3 regions of the Streptomyces sp. NPDC050147 genome follow, and region 3 is predicted to be linked to each of the others. Evidence: riboswitches for the same ligand, from Rfam matches in the RefSeq annotation. Region 3 holds a riboswitch; each other region holds the start of a gene.
The links. Region 3 has a riboswitch for thiamine pyrophosphate ahead of AB0I94_RS18670 (thiamine ABC transporter substrate-binding protein). Riboswitches for the same ligand answer to the same signal wherever they lie in the genome.
Positions count from the first base shown of each region.

Region 1: linked by a shared signal. The riboswitch ahead of thiC (phosphomethylpyrimidine synthase ThiC) and the one ahead of AB0I94_RS18670 (thiamine ABC transporter substrate-binding protein) in region 3 are both predicted to bind thiamine pyrophosphate.
Region 2: linked by a shared signal. The riboswitch ahead of thiO (glycine oxidase ThiO) and the one ahead of AB0I94_RS18670 (thiamine ABC transporter substrate-binding protein) in region 3 are both predicted to bind thiamine pyrophosphate.

Region 1 is NZ_JBFALJ010000010.1:68,533-76,122, forward strand. It holds gene AB0I94_RS17450 (IclR family transcriptional regulator C-terminal domain-containing protein) at 1-726, shown strand; gene AB0I94_RS17455 (SsgA family sporulation/cell division regulator) at 830-1,267, shown strand; gene AB0I94_RS17460 (YibE/F family protein) at 1,411-2,835, opposite strand; TPP riboswitch at 2,907-3,062, shown strand; gene thiC (phosphomethylpyrimidine synthase ThiC) at 3,055-4,845, shown strand; gene AB0I94_RS17470 (hypothetical protein) at 4,908-5,783, opposite strand; gene AB0I94_RS17475 (metallophosphoesterase) at 5,965-7,050, opposite strand; gene AB0I94_RS17480 (LacI family DNA-binding transcriptional regulator) at 7,345-7,590, opposite strand, start outside.
Region 2 is NZ_JBFALJ010000001.1:165,896-173,485, reverse strand. It holds gene AB0I94_RS00780 (sulfite oxidase-like oxidoreductase) at 1-188, shown strand, start outside; gene AB0I94_RS00775 (deoxyribonuclease IV) at 221-1,120, opposite strand; gene pknB (Stk1 family PASTA domain-containing Ser/Thr kinase) at 1,211-3,208, opposite strand; gene AB0I94_RS00765 (thiazole synthase) at 3,321-4,115, opposite strand; gene thiS (sulfur carrier protein ThiS) at 4,122-4,340, opposite strand; gene thiO (glycine oxidase ThiO) at 4,337-5,533, opposite strand; TPP riboswitch at 5,531-5,643, opposite strand; gene AB0I94_RS00750 (FAD-dependent oxidoreductase) at 5,775-6,995, shown strand; gene AB0I94_RS00745 (Rv2175c family DNA-binding protein) at 7,059-7,424, shown strand; gene thiE (thiamine phosphate synthase) at 7,513-7,590, shown strand, end outside.
Region 3 is NZ_JBFALJ010000011.1:84,864-92,453, reverse strand. It holds gene rlmN (23S rRNA (adenine(2503)-C(2))-methyltransferase RlmN) at 1-1,059, shown strand, start outside; TPP riboswitch at 1,080-1,197, shown strand; gene AB0I94_RS18670 (thiamine ABC transporter substrate-binding protein) at 1,290-2,375, shown strand; gene AB0I94_RS18665 (iron ABC transporter permease) at 2,438-4,048, shown strand; gene AB0I94_RS18660 (ABC transporter ATP-binding protein) at 4,048-5,103, shown strand; gene AB0I94_RS18655 (maleylpyruvate isomerase family mycothiol-dependent enzyme) at 5,196-5,987, shown strand; gene AB0I94_RS18650 (LOG family protein) at 6,098-7,270, opposite strand; gene AB0I94_RS18645 (VOC family protein) at 7,355-7,590, opposite strand, start outside.

The DNA of each region.
Region 1 (7,590 bases), on a different contig from region 3:
GTGCAGCGGGCGATGCGTCTGCTGGAAGCCGCTTCCGCGCACCAGGAGGGGGCGCCGGCCAAGCAGTTGGCCCGGGAGGCCGGGCTCGCACTGCCCACGGCGTATCACCTGCTGCGGACGCTGACGCACGAGGGCTACCTGAGCCGGGAGAAGGGCCTGTTCGTGCTCGGCGAGGCGGCCGAGCGGCTGAGTGCGAGCGGGGCACAGCAGAATCGTCGCGGCATGATCGGTGAGGCCCTGGAGCACTGGCGGGACGCGATCGGCGTGCCGGTGTACTTCGCCGTCTATCGCGAGGGCGAGATCGAGGTCGTTGCCGTCGCCGACACGCCGGGGAATCCGGCGGTGGAGGAATGGGCCGACTTCCGCGAGACCGGACACGCCCATGCGATCGGGCAATGTCTGCTCTCCCAACTCGACGACGAACAGCGGCAGGACCACCTCTCCCGCTATCCGGTGCAGTCGGTCACCCGCTACTCGGTCCGTGACGACCGCACTCTCATCCGCCGCCTCGACGCGATGGGCCGGATGCAGCCCGTGGTGGAGCGGCAGGAGTACGCATTGGGGACGGTTTGCGCGGCGATTCCGATCACTGTGGGTAACACGGCTGCCACGATGGCGATTTCCGTCCCGGTCTCTCAGGCGGACCGACTGCTCCCCGCCGCCGAGCGTTTGCAGGGCGAGATCGGAAGACTGTTAAGGACACTTGCTTTCTCTATCAGCATCTGAAAACTCACTCCTTGTGATCTGATGTGTACGTTAAGCAAGATGCCATGAGTGTCAGGGAGTTGGTTCCTGGCCAGTCGAGCTTTAGCGACGGGGTAGGCGGGCGATGCGCGAGTCGGTCCAGGCAGAGGTCATGATGAGCTTCCTCGTTTCCGAGGAGTTGTCGTTTCGCATCCCGGTGGAGCTGCGATATGAAACCGACGATCCCTACGCCGTCCGGCTGACCTTTCACCTCCCCGGAGACGCGCCGGTGACCTGGGCCTTCGGTCGCGAGCTGTTGGTCGACGGGGTGGGCGGGGCGTGCGGTGACGGGGACGTGCACATCGCCCCCACCGACCCGGAGCTGCTGGACGAGGTGCTCATCCGGCTCCAGGTCGCCACGGACCAGGCGCTGTTCCGGGTGGGGATTCCGCCGCTGCTCGCCTTCCTGGACCGTACGGACAAGCTGGTTCCGCTGGGGCAGGAGCGGGCGCTCGCCGACTTCGATACACACCTGGACGAGGCGCTGGACCGGATCCTCGCCGAGGAGCAGAGCGCGGGCTGACTCCGGAGGACAAGTGGCGCAGCCGTACGGCAGATTGCTGCATTTCGTGGCATCGGCCGCTCTGGCCTTGCGGCATCGGCCGGTCTGGCCTTGCGGCGGCGTCCCTTCCGCACGCCCTGGCCTTCCGGCGGCACCTCTTCCGTTCAGGCCTTGCGGCGGCGGCCCTTTCCGCCGCGGCTCTGCTTGGGGGCGGGAGTCGTGCGGGTGGCACCGTCTCCGTGCGCGTCGGTGGCGCCCGGGGGGTTCGTGCCTCCCGGGTGGTTCGCGCCCGCTGGCCGGGCTGTGGCGGCCGAACGGTCAGCCGAGACCACCAGGGCCGCGAGCGCTGTCGTCACCGGCACAGAGGCGACCAGGCCGATCGAGCCGACCAGCGTGCGCACGATCTCCTCGGCCACCAGCTCGCTGTTGGCCACGGTGCCCACGCTGCTCTGGGCGATGGAGAAGAGCAGCAGCAGGGGCAGCGCGGCGCCCGCGTAGGCAAGCACCAGGGTGTTGACGACCGAGGCGATGTGGTCGCGGCCGATGCGGATGGCGGCGCCGTACAGACCGCGCCACCCCATCGTGGGGTTGGCCTGGTGCAGTTCCCAGACCGCGGACGTCTGCGTCACCGTCACGTCGTCGAGCACGCCGAGGGAGCCGATGATGACGCCGGCGAGCAACAGGCCGCTCATGTCGATGGACGGGTACAGGCCGTGGATCAGGCCGGTGTTGTCGTCCGTGTTGCCGGTCAGCGAGGCCCAGCCGATGAAGAGCGAACCGAGCAGTCCGATGAGGAGCAGTGAGATCAGCGTGCCGAGGACCGCGACCGACGTACGCGCTGTGAGGCCGTGGCACAGGTAGAGCGCGATCAGCATGATGGCGCTGGCCCCGATCACCGCCACGACCAGCGGGTTCGAGCCCTGCAGGATCGCCGGCAGGATGAAGAACGTCAGGACCAGGAAGCTCAACGCCAGGGCGACCAGGGCCATGACGCCGCGCAGCCGTCCCACCACGACGACGGCGAGCGCGAAGATCCCGGCGAGCAGCGCCATGGGGAACTTGCGGTTCACGTCGGTGACCGCGTACTGCAGCGCCTCGGGGGCCGTGGGCTCGTAGGCGACCACCACCTGCTGGCCCTGGCGCAACTGCCGCGGTGAGTCCGGCTGGACGATCTCGGTGAAGGTGCGGCCCTTGTCCTTGCCGCTGGTCACCTCGATCGTCGCCTTCTTGCAGATGCCCTTCGCGCGGGACTCCGCGGACTGCCCTTCGGCGGTGGAGGTGTCACCGTTGGGCGGGGTCTGTGAGGCGTTCACGTCCTTGCAGGGGAGCTCCTGCACCTTCGTCACGTCGGCCGACTGGGTCTGGCGGTCGAAGCCGACTCCGGTGCGCTCATGGCCGGGCGCGCCGCCGGGCCAGAGCACCGCGAGGCCCACGACCACCGCCGTGGCGAAAGGAATCAGCACGGCGGCGATGACCTTGCGCAGATGCTTCGATACCGGCGCGGCAGGACCGTGGCTGTGGGAGTGCCCGTGCGGGTCCGGGGGACGGTTCGGGACGGGCGGCTGGGACGGCGGCTGTGTGGTGGTCACTGACCGATCATCGCAAGAACGGAGGGGGCCCTCTGTTCAGCGCGCCCGACATGACGCTAGCGTGGTGTCACCTTTGCAATCGCGGGAGCTCGGAGCACCGGGCTGAGAGGGCGCTGAACTCCGTACGAAGCGGCACAAAAAGTGCACGAGCCGTACGGAATCCGCTGCGTCGACCGCCGAACCTGTTACCGGGTAATGCCGGCGTAGGGAGTAGGTCTCATGACCACATCGGACGCACGCACGCCTGCCTCCAGCAGCGACGAGAACACCGTCGAGGCGGAGGCCGGGAAGTCCATCGGCTGGCACAAGGCGTACGTCGAGGGCTCGCGCCCCGACCTGCGGGTGCCGGTCCGCCAGGTGCACCTCACCAACGGCAAGGCCGTGACCCTGTACGACACTTCGGGGCCGTACACCGACGAGTCCATCGACACCGACGTCCGCAGGGGCCTCGCGCCGCTGCGCGAGAACTGGATCATCGCCCGCGGCGACACCGAGGAGTACGTGGGCCGCCCGCCCCGCCCCGAGGACGACGGGATCAAGCACACCTCGCCGCGCGGAGGCCTGAAGAACCTCGACGCGGTCTTCCCCGGCCGTCCGCGCCAGCCGCGCCGGGGCCGCGGGGGCCAGGCGGTGTCACAGCTCGCGTACGCCCGCCGTGGCGAGATCACGCCCGAGATGGAGTTCATCGGGATCCGCGAGAACCTCGACCCCGAGGTCGTGCGCGCCGAGGTCGCCGCGGGCCGGGCGGTGATCCCCGCCAACGTCAACCACCCGGAGATCGAGCCGATGATCATCGGCAAGAAGTTCCTGGTGAAGGTCAACGCCAACATCGGCAACTCCGCGGTCACCTCCTCCATCGAGGAGGAGGTGGACAAGATGACCTGGGCGACCAAGTGGGGCGCCGACACGGTCATGGACCTGTCCACCGGGCGCAACATCCACACCACCCGCGAGTGGGTCCTGCGCAACTCCCCCGTCCCCATCGGGACCGTGCCGCTCTACCAGGCCCTGGAGAAGGTCGATGGCCAGGCCGAGGCGCTGACCTGGGAGATCTACAAGGACACGGTCATCGAGCAGGCCGAACAGGGCGTGGACTACATGACGGTGCACGCGGGCGTGCGCCTTCCGTACGTCCCGCTGACCGCCAACCGCAAGACCGGCATCGTCTCGCGCGGTGGCTCGATCATGGCGGCCTGGTGTCTCGCGCACCACAAGGAGAGCTTCCTCTACGAGAACTTCGAGGAGCTCTGCGAGATCCTCGCCTCGTACGACGTGACGTACTCGCTCGGCGACGGTCTGCGCCCCGGTTCGATCGCGGACGCCAACGACGAGGCGCAGTTCGCCGAGCTGCGCACCCTCGGGGAACTCAACACGATCGCCAAGCGTCATAACGTACAGACCATGATCGAGGGCCCGGGTCACGTCCCGATGCACAAGATCAAGGAGAACATCGACCTTCAGCAGGAGATCTGCGAGGAGGCGCCGTTCTACACCCTCGGCCCGCTGACCACCGACATCGCGCCCGCGTACGACCACATCACCTCCGGCATCGGCGCCGCGATGATCGGCTGGTGGGGCACGGCGATGCTCTGCTACGTCACGCCCAAGGAGCACCTGGGCCTGCCCAACCGTGATGACGTGAAGACCGGAGTCATCACGTACAAGATCGCGGCGCACGCGGCGGACCTCGCCAAGGGGCACCCGGGCGCCCAGGACTGGGACGACGCGCTCTCGGACGCACGCTTCGAGTTCCGCTGGGAGGACCAGTTCAACCTGGCCCTGGACCCCGTCACGGCACGGGAGTTCCACGACGAGACGCTGCCGGCGGAGCCCGCGAAGACAGCACACTTCTGCTCGATGTGCGGGCCGAAGTTCTGCAGCATGAAGATCTCGCACGACATCCGGCGTGAACACGGCGGTACGCGGGGCGAGATCGAGGCGGGCATGGAGCAGAAGTCCAAGGAGTTCGCGGCAGCCGGAAACCGCGTGTACCTGCCCATCGCCGACTGACCGATACCGGCACGCGCCGTGCTTCGGGCGGGCAGCACGCCCGCCCGAAGCAGCGTCGCGTACTACTCCGGCTTGTGGTCGGGACCGCCGAAGTCCGGGCTCGAGAAGTCCGGGCTCGAGAAACTCGGGCGCGGTCCCGCCGCCGGGCCGCCCTCCGGGCTGCTGAACCCCGGCCTGTTGTAGCCGAGTTGCGGCATGCGGTTGCCTGGGCCCGGCGACGGTGTACGAGCGGCGTGCGCCGTCCCCGGGTCCGCGAGCGCCTCCCGCAGGAACGGCAGGATGCCGCGCTCCATGAGTGCCTCGCTCCAGGCTTCCCTGGCGCGAACCACCTCCTCGTTCCGTTCTCCGTACGGACCGGCCTGGAGCGACGTGGCGCCGTTGCGCAGGGCGGTCAGGAGCAGGCCGATCGCGGCGATCAGGATGGCCCCTGCGGTGAGCGCGCCGAACAGCCACCCTGCCGTGAGCAGGGTTTCCGCGAAGGCGGGCTCGGGGTTGAGCATCTTCAGGATGTAGCCCACGAGCAGGAAGATCGCGGCGGCCGCCCCGGCGAGAACCGGTGCGAGCACCGCGACGACGGCGATGGCCCCCGCCCCTGAAGCCTGGGTGGTGACCTCCCCCATCGTGGTGGCGAGACCGATGCCGCCGGAGCCGGCTTCCGCCGGACCCTCGGTGCTCCGCTCCCGGATGGATGGTGCGGCAGATCCGCTTTCGCGCAGTTCTTCGCGGACCTTCACATAGTGCGTGTATTCGGTCGTGGCGGCGGCAGTGATCAGCGCAGTGGCGTTCAGGGCCATGGTGCGCAGCTGCTCGGGATTGAGCCGCTCGCCCACCGCGGCGAGATCAGGACGAGTCGGTGCCGTGCGCAGCGCCTCATCGAGGATCCGCTCGTACTCGGGGCGGTCCTCATTGAGCAGGTGTGGAGCGCTGTTCATGTGCATCCCCCGATGCTCCGTAGGGCTTGGGGCTCGCATGGGTGCGAGCCGTCGGGCAGAAACGGAGGGGAGCCTGCTACGGATAAGCCGATGGTAGAGCCGTGAAGGCACGCGGTGACAGGGGGTTTCCAGAAATAGACCCCCTGGCCAGCGTGATCCTGTATTGGTGCGCCTGCCCCGCGAACGCTCAGTTATCCAAGGGAAGTTGGCAGACCAGCAGCTTTCCGGCCATGGTCACGCCGCCGTCCATGGCGATGGCCAGGCCGCCTGCGTAGATGTGCGGGCCCTCGATGACGGGACCGCCGCCGTCCGAGTCGTCCTCGGAGCCGACATCGCCGAGCAGATACGGGATGGGGCTGTGGCCATGCACGACGCGATGGCCGCCGTACATGTCGAGGAGTTCGCGTACGGCCTGGGGGCCCGACTCGTCGCGGAAGGCGAAACGCTTGGTGAACTTCCGGAAGAGGTCCCAGCACTCGTCGGCGTCATTGCGCGTGAGGGTCTCGCGGACCGTGTCGTTCACGGCTTCGATCGAGTCGCCGTAATCCAGATAGGCGGTCGTGTCGGAGTGCATCAGGAGATGCCCGTCCTCCGCCTCGATCGCGTCGAGACGGGCCATCCACTGCAGATGGTGGTCCTCCAGGCGCTCCATGTCGGTCTTCTGGCCGCCGTTCAGGAGCCAGGCGGCCTGGAAGGTGGCCGTACCGGCTCCCGAGTTGACCGGGGTGTCGCCGAACCGCTTCGCGCCGAGCAGGAGCAGCTCGTGGTTGCCCATCAGCGCCTTGCAGTAGCCGCCCGCGGCCGCCGCCTGGGCGGACAGGCGCATCACGAGGTCGATGACGCCGATGCCGTCCGGGCCGCGGTCGGTGAAGTCGCCGAGGAACCACAGGCGCGCGTTGCCCGCGGACCAGTCGCCTTCGGCGTCGATGAGGCCCTGCTCCTGGAGGGCCGCGAGCAGCTCGTCCAGATAGCCGTGCACATCACCCACCACGTACAGCGGACCGTGTTCGTCGGTCGCCGGCGCCTGTGGAGGCTCGGGCATGGCCTGCACCTCCACTTGCACGGTGTCGCCGCGGTTGATGACGGGCAGGTCGCGCTGAGTGGGGGTATAGCCGTCGTCCAGCGTCCCGGGGGCCTGCCCGGGGGCGCCCGGAACCGCTGCGCCCGCCGGGTCCCCCTGGACCGGACCGGTCTCATGGACGTACGCCGGAACGCGGAAGTCGCGCAACGTCGCCGTCCGCACATCGGGTCCCTGACCGGCCCCCTGAGTCATCGACCCCTCCACCACCATTGCGCCGCATCTGCACCGAGATCGGACTGCCTGGTCGCAGCGGCCCTCGGTGTCGTCCGCCCATCATAGGAATGCGGCTCGCACTGTGTGGTGCACCAGGGGTGGTGAATCAGTGCTGAACCCCAGTTCACCGAGGTTTTCTCCCGAATTGGGTAGGGGTTTCCCCCCAGGTCACGACCGGGACGTGTCCGGTAGTGCTGGTCGAAGGCCGGTGGGCAACCGGTTGGCAGCCGGTTGACGACCTGTTGACGGGGTTCTCCCCGGGGGGCGGGCCGCTCAACCGGGTTCGGGTGAGCGGGGTGGGCTGACCGTCGTACGCGGTGGACGTCGCTCGGACGAGGTGCGCACGATCAGCTCCGTCGGTATCACCTGCTCGACCGGCCGGCCAGAATCCAGGCCTTCGATGGCGTCGATGAGCAGCTGGACGACGGCCGTGCCGATGCGCCGCGGTTTGAGCGAGAGGGTGGTGATGGGCGGTTCGGTGGTGGCGTAGACCGTGGACTCGCTGCAGCACACCAGCAG
Region 2 (7,590 bases), on a different contig from region 3:
TTCCGCTGCGGCTCGTAGTGCCTCATCTGTACGCCTGGAAGGGTCCCAAATGGGTCCGTGGCGTCGAGTACATGACCGCCGACCGCCGCGGCTTCTGGGAGGAGCGCGGCTATCACAACGTCGGCGACCCGTGGACCGAGCAGCGCTACTCGTACCAGGAAGAGCCCGGGGACGGCCCCGAGCTCTGATCTCCTGGCGGCTGCGCGTCCATCGCTCCCGCCTAGCTGCCCCTGAGCTCCTTCAGGCGCGCCACGTCCGCCGCGTGCCCCTCCTTGCCGCCGGGCGTCTCGATGACCAGCGGCACGTTCTCGGTCGCGGGGTGAAGCATCAGCTCGCGGAAGGGCTCCTCGCCGATGTGGCCGGTGCCGATGTTCTCGTGACGGTCCTTGTGGGCGCCCGCCACGTCCTTGGAGTCGTTGGCGTGCACCAGCTTCAGGCGGCCCTCGCCGACGGTGTCCACGAGGAGGTCCAGGGTCTGCTTCATGCCGCCGGGCCCTGCCAGGTCGTGGCCCGCCGCGAAGATGTGGCAGGTGTCCAGGCAGATCCCCAGCTTCGGGTGGGCGTCCAGCGCCTCGAAGTACGGGCCGAAGTCCCAGGTGCGCGAGCAGAGAGAGAAGCCCTGTCCCGCCGTCGACTCCAGAAGCAGGAACGGGTCGTCGTCGTGCGTCAGCTCGTCCAGCAGCGGCAGCATCCGGTCGCGCACCTGCTTCAGGGCGACGGCGCGGTCCCGGCCGCCGGTCGCGGAGCCGGTGTGCACGACGACGCCGAGCGCGCCGATCGCGCGGGCCCGGCGCAGCGAGTGGCGCAGGGACTCCACGGACTTCTCGACGGTCGCCTCGGTGTGCGAGCCGAAGTTGATGAGGTAGGGCGCGTGGACGTACGCGGGAATCCCCTCGGCGGCGCAGGCCGCGCGGAACTCCTCGTCCTGCTTCGGGTTGCCGGGCGGCGTGGCCCAGCCCCGCGGGTTGGCCACGAAGACCTGGACGGCCTCGGCGCCCAGGTCACGGGCGTACGAAAGCCCCACGGAGGCGAGACCGCCGGCCACGGGGACGTGACCGCCGACGGGGTTGCGGGGCAAGGTGCCGCGGGACGGGGTGCTGGGGGACTTGTTGCTGCTCACACGCTCAAGGGTGGCATGCGCGCGTGAGTGTCCCGTCAATGGATCAAGGGGCCAAGGGGCCAAGGGGTCAACGGGAGACGGATCGAGGGGTCAACGGATCTCGATGGTGATCGTGGAGCCCTTGGGAGCCTTGTCGCCACCCTCGACGGACTGGCCCTTCACGGTGTCCCCGAAGAGGCCGAGCAGGCCGCGGTCCTCGTCGACGTCGAACCCGGCGTCCTCCAGCTCCCCCTTGGCGTCGTCGACGCTCATGCCCTCGACGTCCGGGACCTCGATCATCTCCGGGCCCTTGGACAGCGTCAGCTTGACCGTGTCGCCCTCGGCGAGCCGCTTCTGGTCCTCCCTGGGGGACTGGTCGACGACCGTGCCCTTGTCCTCGTCGGAGTGGACCCGCTTCGGCGCGATCTCGACCTTCAGGCCCAGGTCCTCCAGCTCGGCGGTCGCATCCGCCTGGGAGTCGCCCGTCACGTCGGGGACGTCGACCTCGGGTCCCTTGCTGAGGGTGATCGCGATGGCGGAGCCCGCCTTGCGCTTGGTGCCCGCCTCCGGGTCCGTGCCGATCACGGAGCCCTTGCGGACGTCCTCGCTGAAGGCCTTGTTCGTCATCCCGGGAGCGAGCCCGGCGTCCTCGAGCTTGTTCTTCGCCTCGGACAGGGGCGCGCCCTTCAGGCTGGGGACCTTGACGATCTCGGGGCCCCTGGACACGGTCAGCGTCACACTGCCGTTGTCACGGATGCGCTCGCCCGCCTCGGGTTCGGTGGCCATGACCGTGCCGCGCTTGTCGGTGTCGCTGTACGCGCGCTTGACGTCCTTCACGTCGAGCCCGGCTTCGCCGAGGCGCTTCTTGGCCGCCGACTCGGTCTTCGCCAGGAGCGGGGGGACCTTCGTGAACTGGCCGGAGTTGATGTACCAGACCCCGGCGCCGAGGCCGAGCGCGAGGAGCACGGCGGCGACCACCGCCAGCGTGCGGCGGCGCGGATCGGCGAGCCTGCGGCGCGGGGCGGCCGGCGGCGCGGGCGGCGGCGACGCGAGGATGCTCGTGCGGTTGAGCTGGTCCTGCTGGTTCTGCCGGTCCTCGTCGCCGTCCGTGGGCAGCGGCAGCTGCACGGACCGCCCCGCGCGCGGGATCACGCTCGTGCGGTCGTCCGAGTTGTCGTGGCCGGCTTGACCGGCTTGACCGGCGTGACCGTCGTGGCCGGACTCCGCCGCGAGTGCCTGTGGCGGCACCGCGTCGAGCTGCTCGGCGGAGAGCGCGGCGTGCGCCGCCCTGGTCTGCCCCAGGAGCGCCACCGCGTCGTACGGACGGACATCGGGCGTGCGGGCGGTGGCGGAAGCCACCAGCTCGTCGAGTTCGACGGCGAGACCAGGGACGGCCGCCGACGGGGGCGGCACGTCCTCGTGGAGGTGTTGGTAGAGCACCTGGGCGGGCGACTCACCGGAGTGCGGCTTGGCGCCGGTCAGCATTTCGTAGAGCACGACGCCGCACGCGTACACATCCACGCGCGTGTCGGCCGTGCCGTGCTCTATCTGCTCGGGAGCGAGATAGGAGACGGTGCCGAGGACCGTACCGGTCGTGTTCGTGACGGTGTCCACCGCGCGTACGAGGCCGAAGTCGGCGACCTTGACCCGGCCGTCGTCCCCTATGAGGACGTTCTCCGGCTTCATGTCGCGGTGCACGAAGCCGGCGCGGTGCGCGGCGCCGAGCGCGGCCAGGACCGGCTCCAGGATGTCGAGGGCCGCGCGCGGCTGCAGGGCGCCGCGCTCGCGGAGCACGTCACGCAGGGTGCATCCGGCGATGTACTCCATCGCGAGGTAGACGTACGCCCCGTCGGCGCCCTGGTCGTACACCCCCACCACGTTCGGGTGCGAGAGCCGGGCGATCGACTTCGCCTCGCGGATGAAGCGGTCGACGAACGAGACGTCGGCGGCCAGCGTGGGGTGCATCACCTTGAGCGCGAGCACGCGGTCGAGGCGGGTGTCCACGGCCCGGTAGACCGTGGCCATCCCGCCGACCGCGATGCGCCCGTCCACGCGATAGCGGCCGTCGAGCACCTGCCCGATGAGCGGGTCCTGAAGGGTCGTGTCCACGCAGGGAGTCTACGAGCCACCGCCGACACCGCTGCCCGCCCGGGCACGCTCGCGCCTCGACTGCAGCCGACCTGTGACAGGCACGCGACGAGCGGTGACAGGCACGCGACGCTCAGAAGGCGGGCCGCTCCGGGTCGAGCCGGGCCATCCCCTCCACGGGCGACGACGCCTCGGCGAAGTGCCGCCGGGGAATGCGCCCCGCCCGGTACGCGAGCCGCCCCGCCTCGACCCCGTGCCGCATGCCCTCGGCCATCAGGACCGGCTCCTGCGCCCGCGTCACGGCGGAGGCGAGCATCACACCGGCGCACCCCAGCTCCATGGCGAGCGCCGCGTCGGAGGCCGTCCCCGCGCCCGCGTCCAGGATCACCGGCACGCCCGCGCGCTCGACGATCAGCTGGAAGTTGTGCGGGTTGCGGATGCCGAGCCCGGACCCGATCGGAGAGCCGAGCGGCATGATCGCCGCGCACCCCGCGTCCTCCAGCTTCCGGGCGAGGACCGGGTCGTCGTTCGTGTACGGGAGGACCGTGAAGCCGTCGTCCACGAGAGTCTCCGCGGCGTCGATGAGCTCGATCGGGTCGGGCAGCAGCGTGCGCTCGTCCGCGATGACCTCCAGCTTGACCAGGTCGGTGCCGAGCGCCTCCCGCGCGAGCCGGGCGGTCAGGACGGCCTCGCCCGCGGTGAAGCAGCCCGCCGTGTTCGGCAGGACGCGGATGCCGAGCCGCTCGAGGACGGAGAGCACCGAGCCCTGCACTGCGGGATCCAGGCGGCGCATCGCCACCGTCGTCAGCTCCGTACCGGAGGCGACGAGAGAACGTTCGAGCACGTCGAGGCTGGGCGCACCGCCCGTACCCATGATCAGGCGGGAGGAAAGCGTGAGCCCGCCGATGACGAAGGGGTCGTCTGCCATGTCGGTTCAGCCTCCTTGGACGGCGGTGAGGACCTCGACGCGGTCCCCGTCGGCGAGCGGGGTGGTCGCCCACCGCGCGCGCGGGACGACGGTTTCGTTGAGCGCGGCGGCGACCCCGGAGGGGGCCGCGGTCAGCGTGGCGACGAGGGCTTCGAGCGTGGTGCCCGCGGCCACATCGCGTGCTTCTCCGTTCACGGAGACGGCTGTAACGGCTGGGAGAGTCATGCGGGCTGCTCCATGGAACGCTGCGTAAGGGGGTTACCGGCAAAGCGCAGGGGGGTGAACTCCCGCGCTTCGTCGGGCAGTTCACCGGTGGTGAGGGCATGGGCCAGTACGTCGCCGGTGACGGGCGTCAGCAGGACGCCGTTGCGGTAGTGCCCGGTGGCCAGCTGGAGGCCGGGGAGCGCGGTCGGGCCGAGCAGCGGCGCGTTGTCGGGGGAGCCGGGGCGCAGGCCCGCGCGGGTCTCCGTCAGCGGCAGTTCCGTGATGCCGGGTACGAGTTCGTGGGCGTCCCGAAGGAGCTCGTACACGCCGCCGGCCGTGACCGTCGTGTCCCAGCCGAGCTCCTCGCTGGTCGCGCCCACGACGAGCTCGCCGTTCTCGCGCGGCACCAGGTAGACGTGGCTGCCGCGCACCACGGCGCGCACGGTGCGGCTCAGGAACGGCGCGTACCGCCGCGGCACCGTGAGCCGCAGCACCTGGCCCTTCACGGGGCGCACGGGCGGCAGGACGCCCTCCGGGACCCCCGCCAGGCGCCCGCTGAGGCTGCCCGCCGCGAGCACGGTCTGACCGGCCTCCAGAGCGGTGCCGTCGGCGAGCACGACGCCGGTGGCCCGGTCGCCGGCCACCGACAGACGCTGCGCCCACGCGTGGTGGAAGACCACGCCCGCCCGCTCGCAGGCCACGAGGAGCGCCGCCGCGAGCCTGCGCGGGTCGACCTGATGATCGCCGTCGACCCGGAGGCCGCCCCGGACGCCCGGCGCGAGCATCGGCTCAAGGCGGCGGCACTCACGCCCGCTCAGCCACTCCGAGGCGAGCCCCGACTGCTGCTGAAGCGTGTGCAGCTCGCGCAGATGGGCACGGTCGTCGGAGTCGAGCGCGACGGCGAGCGTGCCGCACGCGCGGTAGCCGAGTTCGCGGCCGCTCGCCTCCGTCAGCTCGGCGGCGAACTCGGGATAGCGCCGCGCGGAGGCCACATTGAGGCCGAGCAGCGTCTGCTCCCCGTAGTGCAGCTCGGTGACGGCGGCCAGCATGCCCGCGGCCACCTGCGCCGCGCCGCCGCCGGGTTCGGGGTCCACGACGGCGACGGACAGGCCGCGCTGTGCCGCCCGCCAGGCCGTGACCAGGCCGATGATGCCGCCCCCGACGACAAGGACATCGGTCGTGCTCGTCGTACGGGGTGGTGTAGGTGGATGCATGGGTGTCCAGCCCCTCCCTTCGCCGGCATGACCCGGATCAGGTTCGTACGGTCGGAGGCCGTCCAGCCTCCCTCTCAGCCCGGTGCGTCCGGGCTCCCGCGAGTGCTCTGCACCGGCCACCCTAGCCCCTGGCGTTCGGCGGCAGTAGGGGGAGCTGTCCGGGTATGAGCAGTGACGGTGTGTCAGAGATCTCCTGGTCGAGCTCTGAGGTACGCCTCGTGCGCCGCCCTACAGTGATCGAGTGAGCGAGCAGCAGAGGCAGGAAGAGCGCCGGGTGGTCATCGTCGGCGCGGGGATGGCCGGGGTGCAGACCGCCGTGGCCCTGCGCGAGCAGGGGTTCGCCGGTGCGGTCACCCTGATCGGCGCGGAGCCCCACCAGCCGTACGACAGGCCGCCGTTGTCCAAGGCCGTGCTGCTCGGCAAGGCGGAGGGCTCCGCCTTCGACATCGACTTCGAGGCGCTCGGCATCGGCCTGAGCCTGGGCCACGAGGTCACGGGCGTCCGCCCGGCGGACCACGAACTGGACACCGCCCGCGGCCCGGTTCCCTACGACGCCCTGGTCATCGCCACCGGCGCCGAACCGATCCTGCTGCCCGGCGCCTCCGGAGTCCCCGGCGTCCACCTGCTGCGCACGCTCGACGACGCCGAGCGGCTGCGGCCCGTGCTCGCCGAGCAGCACCGCATCGTGGTCGTCGGCGCGGGCTGGATCGGCGCCGAGTTCGCGACCGCCGCACGCGAGGCGGGCTGCTCGGTCACCGTGGTCGAGGCCGCGGAGCGACCGCTGGCCGGGGCGCTGCCCGCGGAGGTCGCCGCCCCGATGGCGGCCTGGTACGCCGACTCCGGCGCCGAACTGCGCACCGGCGCGCGCGTGGACCGCGTCGAGCCCGGCAGTGTGCTCCTGGCCGACGGCACCCGGCTGCCCGCGGACGCGGTGGTCGTCGGCATCGGCGCACGCCCCGCCACGGGATGGCTCGCGGACTCCGGCATCGCGCTGGGCGCCCACCGGGAGATCCTCGCCGACGACCACCTGCGCACGTCGGAGCCCGATGTGTACGCGGTCGGCGACTGCGCCTCCTTCCCTTCGGGAAGATATGGCGAGCGTCTCCTCGTCCACCACTGGGACAACGCCCTCCAGGGGCCGCGCACGGCGGCGGCGAACATCATCGGCGAGACCCCTTCGGCGTACGACCCCGTCCCGTACTTCTGGTCCGAGCAGTTCGGCCGCTTCGTCCAGTACGCGGGCCATCACGCGTCCGCCGACGAGCTGGTGTGGCGCGGTGACCCCTCGGGCGTGGCCTGGACCGTGTGCTGGCTGCGGCAGGGGGCCCTGGTGGCCGTCCTCGCGGTGGGCCGCCCCAGGGACCTGGCGCAGGGCCGCAAACTGATCGAGGCGAGCGCCCGCCTCTCCGCCGAGCTGGCGTCGGACCCCTCGGTTCCGCTGAAGAAGGCACTGCGGCCGTAGCGGTGCCGCACGACCGGAGCCTCTGCTCGGCCGTTGTCGGTGCCCGGAGATACGCTTGACCCCGTGACCGAGATTGACGCAAAGACTGATGCTCTCGTCCCCGAGTGGCTCCACCTTCCCGACATCGCAGAAATGCTCGACGTCGAGGTGACGCGTGTGCGCCAGCTGGTCAAGGAGGGCCAGCTGATCGCCGTGCGCCGTGGTGAGAACCGCGCGCTCGCGGTGCCGGCCGCCTTCATCGACGGCGACAAGATCGTCAAGGGCCTCACCGGCACCCTGACGCTCCTGCGGGACGACGGCTTCAGCGACGAAGAGATGCTGGAGTGGCTCTTCACTCCCGACCCGACCCTGCCCGGCACCCCCGCGCAGGCCCTGAGCGAGAATCGCGGCACGGAGGTGAAGCGCCGCGCCCAGGCGCTCGCCGTCTGACCGAAACGGAAAACCGTCGCGCGCGGGCCGCGCGTCCCTCCGGGGACGCGTGGCCCGCGGGCCACCGACGACCGGGGGGACCTCTTCCATGGCCACCAAGCCTGCCCGCGAGCAGCTCGCCGACGCCCGCCTCTACCTGTGTGTGGACGCCCGCAAGCGCCAGGGA
Region 3 (7,590 bases):
AAGCCGCCGCGGCATCTCGCCGACCTCACGCCCGCCGAGCGCAAGGAAGCCGTCGCCGCCGTCGGCGAGAAACCGTTTCGCGCCAAGCAGCTCTCGCAGCACTACTTCGCGCGGTACGCGCACGACCCGGAGCAGTGGACCGACATTCCCGCCGGTGCGCGCGGAAAGCTCCAGGAAGCGCTGCTTCCCGAGCTGATGTCCGTGGTGCGGCACATCAGCTGTGACGACGACACCACCCGCAAGACGCTGTGGCGCCTGTTCGACGGGACGCTCGTCGAGTCCGTGCTCATGCGCTATCCGGACCGCGTGACGATGTGCATCTCGTCGCAGGCCGGCTGCGGGATGAACTGCCCGTTCTGTGCGACGGGGCAGGCCGGACTCGACCGGAATCTGTCGACCGCCGAGATCGTGCACCAGATCGTGGACGGGATGCGGGCGCTCAGGGACGGAGAGATCCCGGGCGGCCCGGCGCGGCTCTCGAACATCGTCTTCATGGGGATGGGTGAGCCGCTCGCCAACTACAACCGCGTGACCGGTGCCATCCGCAGGCTCACGGACCCCGAGCCTGACGGCGTCGGTCTCTCGCAGCGCGGCATCACCGTGTCGACGGTCGGCCTGGTGCCCGCCATCCACCGGTTCGCCGACGAGGGCTTCAAGTGCCGCCTCGCCATCTCGCTGCACGCGCCCGACGACGAGCTCCGCGACACCCTCGTACCCGTGAACACGCGGTGGAACGTGCGTGAGGTGCTTGAGGCGGGCTGGGAGTACGCCGCCAAGTCGGGGCGCCGCCTCTCCATCGAGTACGCGCTGATCCGGGACATCAACGACCACGCCTGGCGCGGTGACCGGCTCGGGCGGCTGCTCAAGAACAAGCCCGTGCACGTGAACCTGATCCCGCTGAACCCGACGCCGGGCTCGAAGTGGACGGCATCGCGGCCGGAGGACGAGAAGGCCTTCGTGGACGCCATCGCCGCTCATGGGGTGCCTGTCACGGTTCGTGACACCCGTGGTCAGGAGATCGACGGGGCGTGCGGTCAGCTCGCCGCGTCCGAGCGTTAGTCTGGCCGGAAGACATCTTCATATTCCGACAGGGGAGCGCCACAGCGCTGAGAGTGCGGCAGCCAAGGACAGGTTGGCCGCAGACCCTCTGAACCTTGCCCGGGTCATTCCGGGTAGGAAGTTCGGTCATCACTCAAGCTGTTGCGCCCTGCCCGCGGCCCCTTCCGGTCCGCGGGCAGGGCCGCGTCTCTTCCTGGTCACTCCAGGAGGAATGAACTCAGTTGAACTCAGTGAGCACCACCAAGAAGATCACCGTCACCGCGATCGCGGCTGCCCTCGGGCTCGTCGCGCTCTCCGCGTGCGGCAGCTCGTCCGACAGCGGCGACAAGGCCGACTCCAAGAGCGTCACGCTGGTCAGCCATGACTCCTTCAACGTCTCCAAGGACGTACTGAAGGCGTTCGAGAAGAGCTCCGGTTACAAGGTCAACGTCCTCAAGGACGGGGACGCGGGTGCCGCCGTGAACAAGGCGATCCTGTCGAAGGACAACCCGCAGGGCGATGTCTTCTTCGGCGTCGACAACACCCTGCTCTCCCGCGCGCTCGACAACGGCCTCTTCCAGTCGTACGAGGCCAAGGGCTCAGATCAGGTTCTTCCGCAGTTCCGCGTCGATCAGGGCAAGCACCGGGTCACGCCCGTCGACAGTGGCGACATCTGTGTCAACTACGACAAGAAGTACTTCGCCGACAAGAAGCTGGCGCCGCCGAAGTCCTTCGAGGATCTGACCAAGCCCGCCTACAAGGACTTGCTGGTCACCGAGAACGCCTCGACCTCGTCGCCCGGCCTCGGGTTCCTGCTCGGCACCGCCGCCCAGTACGGCGACGAGGGCTGGCAGGGCTACTGGAAGAAGCTCAAGAGCAACGGCGTCAAGGTCGTCGACGGCTGGGAGCAGGCGTACAACGAGGAGTTCTCCGGCTCCGCGGGCGGCAAGAAGGCCAAGGGTGAGCGGCCGCTCGTCGTCTCCTACGCCTCGTCGCCGCCCGTCGAGGTGCTCTACGCCAAGCCGCAGCCCAAGGAGGCGCCGACCGGCGTCGCGACCGGTACCTGCTTCCGGCAGGTCGAGTACGCGGGTCTGCTGAGCAACGCCGGGAACGAGAAGGGCGGCAAGGCGCTGCTCGACTTCCTGATCAGCAGCGAGTTCCAGGAGGACATGCCGCTGAACATGTTCGTGAACCCTGTGCGCGAGAACGCCGAGCTGCCCCAGCTGTTCGTCGAGCACGGCGCGAAGATCGACAAGCCGGAGACCATGGCCCCGAAGAAGATCGCCGACAACCGCGAGCAGTGGGTCAAGTCGTGGACCTCGCTCGTACTGAAGTAAAGGACCCGGCCCGCAAGGACCGTAAGGGATCCACCCGAGGGAGCGCGGCGCGGCTCGGCCTGATGGCCGTGCCCGTCGCCTTCTTCGCGGTCTTCTTCGCCTATCCGGTCTCCGCGATCGTCGCGCGCGGCCTGAAGGTGGGCGGACAGTGGCAGTTCGGGCGGATCGCGGACGTCATCGGGCAGTCCGACGTCCGGCACGTGCTGTGGTTCACCACCTGGCAGGCGCTCGCCTCGACCGCGCTCACGCTGCTGATCGCGCTCCCCGGCGCGTACGTCTTCGCGCGCTTCGAGTTCAGGGGCAAGCAGATCCTGCGGGCGGTCGTCACGGTGCCGTTCGTGCTGCCGACGGTCGTCGTCGGGACGGCGTTCCTCGCGCTGCTCGGCCGGGGCGGGCTGCTCGACGAGATGTGGGGCGTGCGGCTCGACACCACCGTGTGGGCGATTCTGCTCGCGCATGTCTTCTTCAATTACGCCGTTGTCGTACGGACCGTCGGCGGGCTCTGGTCGCAGCTCGACCCGCGTCAGGAGGAGGCCGCGCGGATGCTCGGCGCCTCGCGGTGGACCGCCTGGCGGACGGTGACCCTGCCCGCGCTCGGTCCCGCGGTCGCCGCGGCGTCCCTCATGGTCTTCCTGTTCACGTTCACCTCGTTCGGTGTCGTGCAGATCCTCGGCGGGCCCGCGTACTCCACGCTCGAAGTCGAGATCTACCGGCAGACCGCCCAGCTTCTCGACTTGTCGACGGCCGCCGTCCTGACCATCGTGCAGTTCGCGGCGGTCGGCGTGATCCTCGCCGTGCACGCGTGGACCGTGCGCAGGCGGGAGACCGCCCTGAAGCTGGTCGACGCCTCCGCGGTCGCGCGGCGACCGCGCGGCGCGGGGCAGTGGACGCTGCTCGCCGGGGTCATGGTCACGATCGCCGTGCTGATCCTGCTGCCGCTCGGAGTGCTGATCGAGCGGTCGCTGAGCGGGCCCGACGGTTACGGCTTCACGTACTTCAGGGAGCTGACATCGGCGGACGGCGGGGCGTTCCTCGTCCCGCCGATCGAGGCCGTCTGGAATTCGCTGCAGTACGCGCTCGCCGCCACCGCCATCGCCCTGGTGATCGGCGGGCTCGCCGCGGCGGCGCTCACCCGGAGAGCCGGTCGCCTGGTGCGCGGCTTCGACGCGCTGCTGATGCTGCCGCTCGGGGTGTCCGCGGTGACGGTCGGCTTCGGCTTCCTGATCACACTGGACAAGCCGCCGCTGGACCTGCGGGCGACGTGGATTCTGGTGCCGCTCGCGCAGGCGCTGGTGGGCGTGCCCTTCGTCGTACGCACCATGCTTCCCGTCCTGCGTGCGGTGGACGGACGCCTGCGTGAGGCGGCCGCCGTGCTCGGAGCCTCGCCGCTGCGGGCGTGGCGGGAGGTCGACCTGCCGATGGTGCGCAGGGCGCTGCTCATCGCCGCCGGGTTCGCCTTCGCCGTGTCCCTGGGGGAGTTCGGCGCGACCGTGTTCATCGCGCGGCCGGACAACCCGACCCTTCCGGTCGCGGTGGCGCGGCTCCTGGGGCGGGCGGGCGAGCTCAACTACGGGCAGGCGATGGCACTTTCGACGATCTTGATGGTGGTGTGCGCGGTGTCGCTGCTGCTGCTCGAACGGCTCCGTACCGACCGGACGACTGGGGAGTTCTGATGAGTGCGGGTGTAGGCGCGGGTGCGGGGCTGCTGACGCTGGCCGATGCGACGGTGCGGTTCGGGGCGCGTGCCGTGCTCGACCGGGTCGGGCTCGCGGTCGACAAGCACGAGATCGTGTGCGTCCTCGGGCCCAGCGGCAGCGGCAAGTCGACGCTGCTGCGCGCGGTCGCGGGCCTCCAGGAGCTCGACGCCGGGCGGATTCTGCTCGACGGCCGCGATCAGCGGGGCGTGCCCGCGCACAAGCGTGGGGTCGGCCTGATGTTCCAGGACCATCAGCTGTTTCCGCAGCGCGACGTAGCGGGCAATGTCGCCTTCGGGCTGCGCATGCGTGGGGCGTCCCGGGGAGAACAGGCCGACCGGGTGGCCGAGTTGCTCGAACTGGTGGGGCTGCCGGGTGCCCAGCGCCGGGCTGTCGCCTCGCTCTCGGGTGGAGAGCAGCAGCGGGTGGCTCTCGCGCGGGCGCTCGCGCCGAGGCCGCGGTTGCTGATGCTCGATGAACCGCTCGGGCAGCTCGACCGTTCGCTGCGGGAGCGCCTCGTGGTCGAACTCCGCGAGCTCTTCGACGAGTTGGGTACGACGGTCCTTGCGGTCACGCACGACCAGGGCGAGGCGTTCGCGCTCGGGGACCGGGTCGTGGTGATGCGGGACGGGCGGATCGCCCAGTCCGGTACGCCACTTGAGGTCTGGCGGCATCCGGCGGACGAGTTCGTGGCGCGGTTCCTGGGCTTCGACAACATCGTCGACGCGACGGTGGCCGGTGACGTGGCCGACACCGCCTGGGGCAAGGTTCCGGTGCCGGAGAACTCTGGGGGCGCGGAGGGCGGACGGTGCCGGCTGCTGGTGCGGCCGGCCGGGGTGCGGCTCGTGCCTGCCGATGAGGGGCTGCCGTGTGTGGTGACGGCGCGCACCTTCCGGGGTACGCATGTCGCCGTCCACCTGGAGCCTCGGACCGGGCCGCGGCTCGAGGCGGCCTGTGCGTTGCGGGACGCGCCTGGGGTGGGGGAGACGGTGGGGGTCGCGTTCGACGCGGGAGATGTCGTGGTTCTGGGCTGAGCCGGGTTCTGGGCCGGGGCGGGTTCTGGGCTGAGAGGGGCCGCGGCGTTATTGAGGTGTGGGCGCCGCGGGATCTGCCTAGGGTTCGGCCCATGACGACATGGGAGTACGACCGCCACCGCGCCGAAGTCATGGTCCAGCTGGGCCTCTTGAGGGACACGCTGGCCGGGGCGGACCTGTCGGTCACCGTGCCGACGTGTCCGGAGTGGACGCTGGGGTACCTCGCCCGGCATGTGGGTGGCGCCGTGCGCTGGGCCGAGCGGCTGGTGGGCACGCGGGCCACGGGGGACATCCCCGAGGAGGACGTCCCGGGCATCCGGGGCCCCGAGGGCGACGATCCCGCCGCCCTCGACGCCTGGCTGGCCGAGACCGCCGAGCTGGTCGGCGAGACGTTCTCCGCCGCGCGCGCCGATACCCCGGTGTGGACCTGGGCCGAGCCGCAGAACGCCGGGTTCTGGGCGCGGCGCATGACGCACGAGGTGGCCATTCACCGTGCGGACGCGGCGATCGCCGCGGGTGTCGCGTATGAGATCGCGCCGGATGTCGCCGCCGACGCGATTGATGAGTGGCTGGAGATCGTGCGGCATGTGCAGCGGTCTGACCCGGGGGACAGTGCCGCAGAGTTGAGGGGTGCGGGGCGCAGTATCCATTTGCATGCGACGGATGCGCCTGCGGGGTTGAACGCCGAGTGGGTCATCGAGTTCGGTGAGGACGGGTTCGCGTGGCGGCGGGGGCATGAGAAGGCCACGGTTGCTCTGCGGGGGCCGCTTACCGAGGTGTTGCTCGCGTTCTACCGGCGGCGGTCGCTGGATGGCGGGGCCGTAGAGGTCCTGGGGGAGCGGGAGTTGTTGGACTTCTGGCTGGAGCGGGCCTCGTTCGGGTGATGTGTCCCCAACCCCGCCCCTTCCCGGCTGTGACATGTGCGGCTCCGCCGCGGGCCGCTCTGGCGCGGGGGCCTTAGTGGCCGTCATCACCGGCTTCGCCGAGTTTGTCCTCAAACGCCGGACGGGCTGAAATCTCCGCCGGACGTGATGGCTGACAGTGCGGCCGGGGCCTCCTCCACACTGTCCACCAAGGCGATCTTCGGCTCCATCGAACGGCCCCGTGCCAGCGCCTGCAGCAGTGGCCACGCCGGGAGGCGTTCCGTCCAGTGTTCGCGGTTCACCAGGATCATCGGGGCCGGTTCGCCACGGGACTCGTAGTAGTTCGGCGTGGCCGCGTCGAAGATCTCCTGGAGCGTTCCCGCCGCGCCCGGGAGGAAGATCACACCCGCGTTCGAGCGGGCCAGGAGGCCGTCCTCGCGGGTGGCGTTGGCGAAGTACTTGGCCAGGTGGGTGGCGAAGGCGTTCGGCGGCTCGTGGCCGTAGAACCACGTGGGAATGCCCACCGACGCGCCACCGGACGGCCAGCGCTCACGGACGTCGAAGGCCGCCCGCGCCCACTCGGTGACCGAGGGGGTGAACGACGGTGCCTTGGCGAGGAGTTCGAGCGCCTCGTCCAGCATCTCGTCACGGAAGACGGACGCGTACGCGCCCAGGTTCGCGGCCTCCATCGCGCCGGGGCCGCCGCCGGTGGCGACCGTGAACCCGGCGCGGGCGAGCGAGCGGCCGAGCCGGGCGGCGCCCTCGTACGCCTCCGTGCCACGGGCCATCGCGTGGCCGCCCATCACGCCCACCACCCGCGCGCTGACGAGCAGTTCGTCGAGGGCGTCCGAGATCGAGTCGTCGTGGATGGCCCGGAGCATCGAGGAGAAGACGTCGCCGTCGGCCTTGGTCTCCTGGAACCACGCGTACGCACCGGCGTCAGGAGTCGCCTCGTAACCACCCTCGGAAAGCCCCGCGAAGAGTTCCTCCGGCGTGTAGAGAAGACCGCGGTACGGGTCGAACGGCAGGCCGGGGACGGGTGGGAACACCAGTGCCCCGGCGGTTCGCACCGCGTCCACCGCGCTCTGCTCCATCGCACAGCCGAGGAACACCGCTCCCGTGGCGTCGCAGGCCCCCAACACGGTCGTACGCGCCATCAGGTCTATGGCCTGGACGCGGCATCCGGCGAGGGAGCCGCCCGCGGCGATCTCGTCGAACTCCGCCAGTGACTCGATCTCCCGGTCGCCGCCGGGGAGTCGGGGTGACGGCCTGGGGGCGGGCGCGGGGGCGGGGGTCGGCTGCATCCGCCCATGCTAAGCAGGCCGCGCCGGGCGATGGGCCTCAGCCCCCGAAGCCGCGGACCCGCCCGCCCCCGAAGCCGCGGACTCTCAGCCCTGGACCTCGGACTCGTCCATCCACATGATTTCCCAGGTGTGGCCGTCCAGGTCGTCGAAGGCGCGGCCGTACATCATGCCGAAGTCCTGTGTCTTGCCCTCCGTGCCACCGGCCGCCACGGCCTTGTCGACCAGCTCGTCGACCTTCTCGCGGCTCTCGGCGCTCAGACAGAGCAGCGTTTCGCTGGTCGTCGTCGAGTCCGCGATCTGCTTCTTCGTGAAGTCCTGGT